Linked DNA regions of Bosea vaviloviae. The protein of the gene in region 1 binds, or shares a complex with, the protein of each later gene. Links are inferred from orthologs where the notes say so. Each region holds a gene or a part of one and is shown in the gene's direction. Other genes may lie near its edges.

Region 1 (3,831 bases):
GTGCGCGCGATGATCACGACATCGCAGGCCCGCCCGGCCTGGGCACTGAGCGCGAGCGCGGCAGCGGCGCGCAGGCGGCGGCGGATGCGGTTGCGCTTGACAGCGTTGCCGACCTTGCGCGAGGCGGTCAGCCCAAGGCGCAAGCCGTCGCGGCCCGCCTCCTCGGCAGCGTCGCGCACCTGCACCGTCAGTACCGACGAACGAAAACGGCGGCCGTGTTCGGCCGCCGCCAGGAATTGCTTGCGTTGGGTCAGACGGGCGAGGCGCATGGCGATTGGCCAGTCTTCCAGACAAGAAGGCGCGCGAGGCTCACGCGCCGGCAGCTCAGGCCGAAAGCTTCTTGCGGCCGTGGGCGCGGCGGGCTGCGATGACCTTGCGGCCGCCGACAGTCGCCATGCGAGCGCGATAGCCGTGGCGACGCTTGCGAACCAGCTTGCTGGGTTGATAAGTTCTCTTCACGATCCGTCTCCGGGGCCTTGTCAGCCCGGCGGTCGCGGCTTCCCTCGGGAAGCGTGACCATGCGAGCCTGTCATGCAAAAGGTTCTGCGCCGCCTACAAGGCTGCGCAAGTGGCGGGCTTATGGCGGATGGCTCCGTCCAAGTCAATGCCGAATGCCCGGCCACATGCCCGGGTTGAGCGCGCCGGCCTGCGACCCTTCGTCCTTGGCGGTCATGACCGCCAAGGACGGCTTGAGCCGGGAACAGCGACAGGCAGGCTTGCGCTCGGGCGCGACATCCCCGATATAGCGCCCGGGAGGTTGGCGAGGGACGTCTCACTCGCCAACCGGGTCAGGTCCGGAAGGAAGCAGCCCTAACGAGACCGAACGGGTCTTCGTCCAGCCTCCCACCTCATGCGCGCGACCGGCATGCGGCCTGGCGGCGCGATCGCACCATCTGCGACGCCCTTCAGGCAATCCGCGACAAGACCAGGCCTTGACCGTCACTAAGCGTTGACCGTCGCCTCGCGATTGGCGAAAGCAGTCTGATGACCGACGAGACCGACGCCGCCACCTCAGACGAACCTGGCTTTGCCGGCTTCGAACCGGCGCCTGCGCCCGCCCTGGCCGCGCCGACGCCTTACCGCGTACTGGCCCGGAAATACCGCCCCGCCCATTTCGGCGACCTGATCGGCCAGGATGCGATGGTGCGCACGCTCACCAACGCCTTCACCGCCGGCCGTATTCCCCAAGCCTGGATGCTGACCGGCGTGCGCGGTGTCGGCAAGACCACGACCGCCCGCATCCTGGCACGCGCGTTGAACTACCAGACCGAGGATGGCGGCGGCGCGCCGACGACCGACCTCGCCCGTTTCGGCATCCACTGCAAGGACATCATCGAGGGCCGGCATATCGACGTGATGGAGATCGACGCCGCCTCCAATAACGGCGTCGACAATGTCCGGCAGATCAATGACGCGGTGCGCTACGCGCCGGTCTCGGCCCGCTACAAGGTCTACATCATCGACGAGGTGCACATGCTCTCGGCCGGTGCGTTCAACGCCTTCCTGAAGACGCTGGAGGAGCCGCCGCCGCATGCGCGCTTCATCTTCGCGACGACCGAGATCCGCAAGGTTCCGGTGACGGTGCTGTCGCGCTGCCAGCGCTTCGACCTGCGCCGTGTCGATGCCAGCCTGCTGGTGTCGCATCTCTCGGGCATCTGCAAGGCCGAGGGCGTCGACGCCGAGGACGAGGCGCTGGCGGCAATCGCGCGCGCGGCCGAGGGCTCGGTGCGCGATTCACTCTCGATCCTCGATCAGGCCATCGCCCATGCGGCGGGCCAGATCATGCTCGACGATGTCCGCTCCATGCTCGGCCTCGCCGACCGGGCCCGCATCATTGACCTGTTCGAGGTGGTGATGAAGGGCGACATCGCCGCCGCGCTCGGCGAACTCCGGGCGCAGTATGACGCTGGCGCCGATCCGGTCGTGGTGCTGACCGATCTCGCCGAATTCACCCATCTGGTGACGCGCCTCAAGCTCGTGCCCGAGGCGCTGAAGGACAACACGCTGAACCAGGCCGAGCGCCTGCGCGGCGGCGATTTCGCCCAGCGCCTATCGATCCGCGTGCTCGCCCGGACCTGGCAATTGCTGCTCAAGGGCATCACCGAAGTGAAGCAGGCCGACAGGCCGGTCATGGCGGCCGAGATGGTGCTGGTGCGCCTCGCCCATGCCGCCGATCTGCCGACGCCGGATGAAGCCCTGCGGATGCTGCGCGACGGCTCCGGAGCCATGTCCGGCGGCAATGGCGCGCCCTCCTCCGCACCGCGCCCGCCCTCGGGCGGCGGCAACACGGCGCTGGCCGCGCGGCCGGTCCTTGCCAGCGCCAACCCGATGCCGGCTGCCATGGCTGCCCCGCGCGCCATGGCCCAACCGCTGGTGCAGGTGGCTTCGCTGGAGGATGTCGTGGCGCTCGCCTCGCAGCATCGCGACATCACGCTCAAGATCGCGCTGGAGCGCGATATCCGCCCGGTGCGCTTCGAGCCTGGCCGGATCGAGTTCTCGGTGACCTCGGGCGCATCGCGCACGCTTGCCACGGACCTCTCGCGCAAGCTCAAGGAATGGACCGGCCAGACCTGGATGGTCGCGGTCGTCACCGCCGAGGGCGGCGCGACCCTGCGCGAGCAGGCCGAGGCCGAGAAGGACCGGCGCGAGAGCGACGCGGCCTCGCATCCGGCGGTCAAGGCGGTGCTCGAGCGCTTTCCGGGCGCGCGCATCGTCGATGTCCGCGATCCCCGCGCCGCGGCCTCCGAGGCGCCTGCCGCGGCGTCTTCCGAGGACGAGTACCTGGCTGAGGCCGAGCCGCTCTTCGACGATAGCGAGCCGGATTTCGACGGCATCGATTTCTGATTTTCCGATACCCGGTTTTTTGGGAGAAGCGACCATGCGCGACATGATGGGCCTGATGAAGCAGGCGCAGGAAATGCAGCAGAAGATGGCCAATGTTCAGGCCGAGCTCGACACGATCGAAGTCGAGGGCGCGGCCGGCGGCGGCATGGTGAGCGTCACCATGACGGCCAAGGGCGCGGTCAAGGCTGTGAAGATCGACCCCGCTTTGATGCTGGCCGATGAGCGCGAGATCCTGGAAGACCTGATCGTCGCCGCCTGCAGCGATGCGCGCAGCCGCTCCGAGCGGGTCATGCAGGAGCGCATGGCCGAGATCACCAAGGGCCTGCCGATCCCGCCCGGCATGAAGCTGTTTTGAAGCGAGTGAATAGCGAGTGGCGAATGGAATGCTTTGCCACTCGCTATTCGCTACTCGCCTGTCCCCGGATAATTCCATGTCCCGCGCCATCGCCGGCCCCGAGATCGAGCGCCTGATCCAGCTCCTGGCCAAATTGCCGGGGCTGGGGCCGCGTTCGGCCCGGCGCGCCGCGCTGCACCTCGTCAAGAAGCGCGAGCAATTGCTCGGCCCGCTCTCGGAAGCCATGGCGATCGCCCGCGAGCGCATCGTCGTCTGCTCGAGCTGCGGCAATATCGACACGAGCGACCCCTGCTCGCTCTGCCGCGACCCGCGCCGCGACGACGGGCAGATCGTGGTGGTCGCCGATATCGCCGATCTCTGGGCGCTGGAGCGCTCGGGCGCGGTCCAGGGGCGTTATCACGTGCTGGGCGGGATTCTGTCGGCGCTGGACGGCGTCAGGCCGGAGCATCTGACGCTCGAGGCGCTGGTGGCGCGCGCCTCCGATCCGGCGGTCAAGGAAATCATCCTGGCGCTCAACGCCACGGTCGACGGCCAGACCACGGCGCATTTCGTCACCGACCTTCTAGCCCATCTGCCGGTCAAGGTGACCAAGCTCGCCCATGGCGTGCCGGTCGGTGGCGAGCTCGACTATC
Region 2 (3,429 bases), 3.2 Mb from region 1 along the record:
TGCCGCGCTGAAAACCTGGTCGAAGGTGCATGGCTGGGAGCGGGCCAAGGTGCTGCGCGGCATCGCCCGAGCGATGGAAGCGCGCAAGGGCGCGCTGGCGAGCGCATTGTCCTATGAGATCGGCCGGCCGATCGCCCAATCCGAGGGTGAAGTCCTGATCGCGATCGAGCAATTCGACTGGTTTGCCGGCGAGGCCGAGCGCCTTTTTGGCGAGACGATCCCCTCCCGCCAGGGCGGGCGCCTGGCCACGGCGCTGGAGCCGGTCGGCATCGTCGCCGCCTTCACCGCCTGGAATTTCCCGATCAATCTGCTCGCCCGCAAGATCGCGCCAGCGTTGGCAGCGGGCTGCCCGATCATCTGCCGGCCCTCCGAGCAGACACCGCTGACCTCGACGCTGATCGCCGAAGCCTGTGCAGAAGGCGGAGCTCCGGCTGGCACCGTCCAGATGCTCTTCGGCCCGGCAGAGACGATCACGCCTCTCCTGATGGCTGCCGAGGAGGTCCGCAAGATTTCACTGACCGGCTCGACGCGCGTCGGTCAGATGCTGCTGGCCGAGGCCGCCAAGACCGTCAAGCGTTGCTCGATGGAACTCGGCGGCCATGCCCCCGTCGTGATCTGCGAGGATGCCGATGTCGACAGCGCCGCGACATTGTGTGCGCTGTTCAAGTTCCGCAACGCCGGCCAGGTCTGCATCGCGCCGAACCGCTTCTATGTGCATGAAAGCCTGGCAGAGCGTTTCGCCAGCGGCATGGTCAGGGCTGCCGAAGCGCTGGTGCTGGGCGACAGTCAGAACCGGGCGACGACGATGGGCCCGCTGACGCTCGCCAGCCAGCGCGACCGCGTCGAGGCGCTATCTGCCGAAACGGAAGCTTCGGGCGCGCGTCGCCTCACCGGCGGGCGCCGCCCGGCCAACCGGAACAAGGGCTTCCATTTCGAACCGACCGTCTTTTCCGACGTACCCGACGACGCCCGTATCATGCGCGACGAGCCCTTTGGCCCGCTGGCGCCGATCGCGACCTTCCGAACGCTGGATGACGCGATCGAGCGGGCGAATTCGACGCCCTACGGCCTGGCTGCCTATGGCTTCACTGCCAGTCAGCGTAGCGCGGAGGCGCTCAGCGCAGAACTCAAGGCTGGCATGGTCGGAGTCAACACCTTCATGATCGCCCATGCCGAGGCCCCCTTTGGCGGCGTCGATCATTCCGGCATGGGCCGAGAAGGCGGCCGGCAGGCCATCCAGGACTATCTCAATGTGAAGCTGACCCATTTCATGGCGGCGTAAAGCGAGCGGGGAGGGCGCCACGCGGCGCTTGACCTTCGGCCGCGCCGGAAACGCTTGCCGTCGTGGTCAGGATTGTGCTCCACCAGCGCCTGCCATTGCCACAGGACGCCTGATGCGCGCGACGAGCGACGAACCTGACCGGCTGCCGAATGCCCCGCACCCGCGCGAGACGCTGGCGCTCGTCGGGCATGGGGCGCAGGAGCAGGATTTTCTCGAAGCGTTGCGCTCGGGCCGGATGCACCATGCCTGGCTGCTTGGTGGGCCGGAAGGCATCGGCAAGGCGAGCTTCGCCTATCGCGCCGCGCGTTTCATGCTGGCGGCCGGCGACCCGGCCCGGCGTGCGGCGGACGCCGGCTCGCTCGCCATGGCGGAAGAGGATCCCGCCAGCCGGCGCATCATGGCGCAATCGCATCCCGATCTGCATGTGCTGCGCCGGACGCAGAAGCCCGATGGCAAGGGTTACACCAGCAATATCCCGGTCGATTCGGTTCGGCGTGTGCTCGACCGCTTCGGTTCGAGCGCGGCCGAAGGCGGCTGGCGCATCGCCATCGTCGATTCCGCCGAGGACATGGATCGCTCGGCCGCCAACGCCTTGCTGAAGCTGTTGGAGGAACCGCCGCCGCGCGCGCTCTTCCTGATCGTGGCGCATGCGCCCGGCCGCATGCTGCCGACGATCCGCTCGCGCTGCCGGCTCCTGACCTTCGCGGCTCTGGATGAGGCGGCTATCGCGCAGGCTGGCCGGATCGCGCTGGAGCGAATGGGCGATCCCTTCGACGAATCGGCCCTGTTGCGCGCGGCCAGCTTCAGCGACGGCTCGGTGCGCCGCGCGCTCACCTATGTCGATCCCGAGACGTTGGCGCTGGTCGAAGCCGTGCGGGCCCGGCTCGATGCGCTTCCGGGCATCGATCTCACGGCTCTACTGGCGCTCGCCGAGGACGTCGCCGGCAAGGCGGGCGAGGGCGACTTCGCGGTGATGATCGACACCATCCAGAGCTGGCTCGGCGACCATCTCCATGCCCATGCCGCAGCCAGCCCGGCGCGCCTTGCACCGCTGGCGGAGGTATGGGAAAAGCTGGGACGCGCGGCCCGCGAGGTGGACACCTATAACCTCGATCGCCGCCCTCTCGTGATGACGATGTTTCATGATCTGTCGGATGCGGTTGCCCGCTCGCGCGCAGCGTGAAGCGAACCCTTCGGACCGGACTATGGCCACGGCGCCCAAATTCTATCTGACGACCGCCATTCACTACACGAATGGTCCCCCCCATATCGGCCACGCCTATGAGATGGTGGCGTCGGATGCGATCGCGCGCTTCAAGCGGCTCGACGGCTACGACGTCTTCGCCATGACCGGGACCGACGAGCATGGCCAGAAGGTGCAGCGTACGGCGGCACAAAATGGCCTGGATCCAAAGGCTTACGTCGATCAGATCGCAGAACGCTTCAAGCAGATGGAGCAGCGGCTCGGCTGCTCCTTCGACCGCTTCATCCGCACCACCGACGCAGACCATCTGCCCTCGACGCAGGAATTGTGGCGGCGGATGGAGGCCAATGGCGACATCTACCTGTCGAAATATGCCGGCTGGTATTCGATCCGCGACGAGGCGTTCTATGGCGAGGAGGAGACGACGCTCCTGGCTGACGGCACACGCCTGGGCGGGCAGGGCACGCCGGTCGAATGGGTCGAGGAGGAGAGCTATTTCTTCCGCCTGAAATCCTATCAGGACCGGCTCTTGAGCCTCTATGAGGCGGTTCCCGACTTCATCTCGCCGCCGACGCGCCGCAACGAGATCGTCTCCTTCGTGAAAAGCGGGCTGGAAGATCTCTCGATCAGCCGGACGACTTTCGACTGGGGCCTGCCCGTGCCGGGCGACCCGAAGCATGTGATGTATGTCTGGGTCGATGCGCTGAACAACTACCTCACCGGGACGGGCTTTCCCGATCCGGCCGATCCGCGCGCGCATTACTGGCCGGCCGACGTCCACATCATCGGCAAGGACATCGTCCGCTTCCACACCGTTTACTGGCCGGCCTTCCTGATGTCGGCCGGGCTGCCTTTGCCCAAGCGCGTCTTCGGCCACGGCTTCCTGCTCTCCAAGGGCGAGAAGATGTCGAAATCGCTGGGCAATGTCGTCGACCCGTTCGAA

Evidence for each region.
Region 2: the proteins of BHK69_RS05225 (region 1) and BHK69_RS19745 are in contact, whole or in part, in a cryo-EM structure (PDB 8GIZ), measured with the Escherichia coli proteins. The link is inferred for Bosea vaviloviae from one-to-one orthologs.

Annotation. Positions count from the first base shown.
Region 1 is NZ_CP017147.1:1,103,630-1,107,460, reverse strand. What follows is about bases 479-3,414. They hold BHK69_RS05225 (DNA polymerase III subunit gamma/tau), read left to right. Parts: upstream 479-984; coding sequence 985-2,844; downstream 2,845-3,414. Other genes in these bases: recR (recombination mediator RecR), read left to right, coding at 3,276-3,414; BHK69_RS05220 (YbaB/EbfC family nucleoid-associated protein), read left to right, coding at 2,879-3,199. Also shown: rnpA (ribonuclease P protein component), read right to left, coding at 1-269; rpmH (50S ribosomal protein L34), read right to left, coding at 325-459; more of recR, read left to right, coding at 3,415-3,831. UniProt on the Escherichia coli protein: Part of the beta sliding clamp loading complex, which hydrolyzes ATP to load the beta clamp onto primed DNA to form the DNA replication pre-initiation complex.
Region 2 is NZ_CP017147.1:4,320,423-4,323,851, reverse strand. Bases 449-3,429 are described here. They hold BHK69_RS19745 (DNA polymerase III subunit delta'), read left to right. Parts: upstream 449-1,394; coding sequence 1,395-2,465; downstream 2,466-3,429. Other genes in these bases: metG (methionine--tRNA ligase), read left to right, coding at 2,488-3,429; BHK69_RS19750 (NAD-dependent succinate-semialdehyde dehydrogenase), read left to right, coding at 449-1,282. Also shown: more of BHK69_RS19750, read left to right, coding at 1-448. UniProt on the Escherichia coli protein: Part of the beta sliding clamp loading complex, which hydrolyzes ATP to load the beta clamp onto primed DNA to form the DNA replication pre-initiation complex.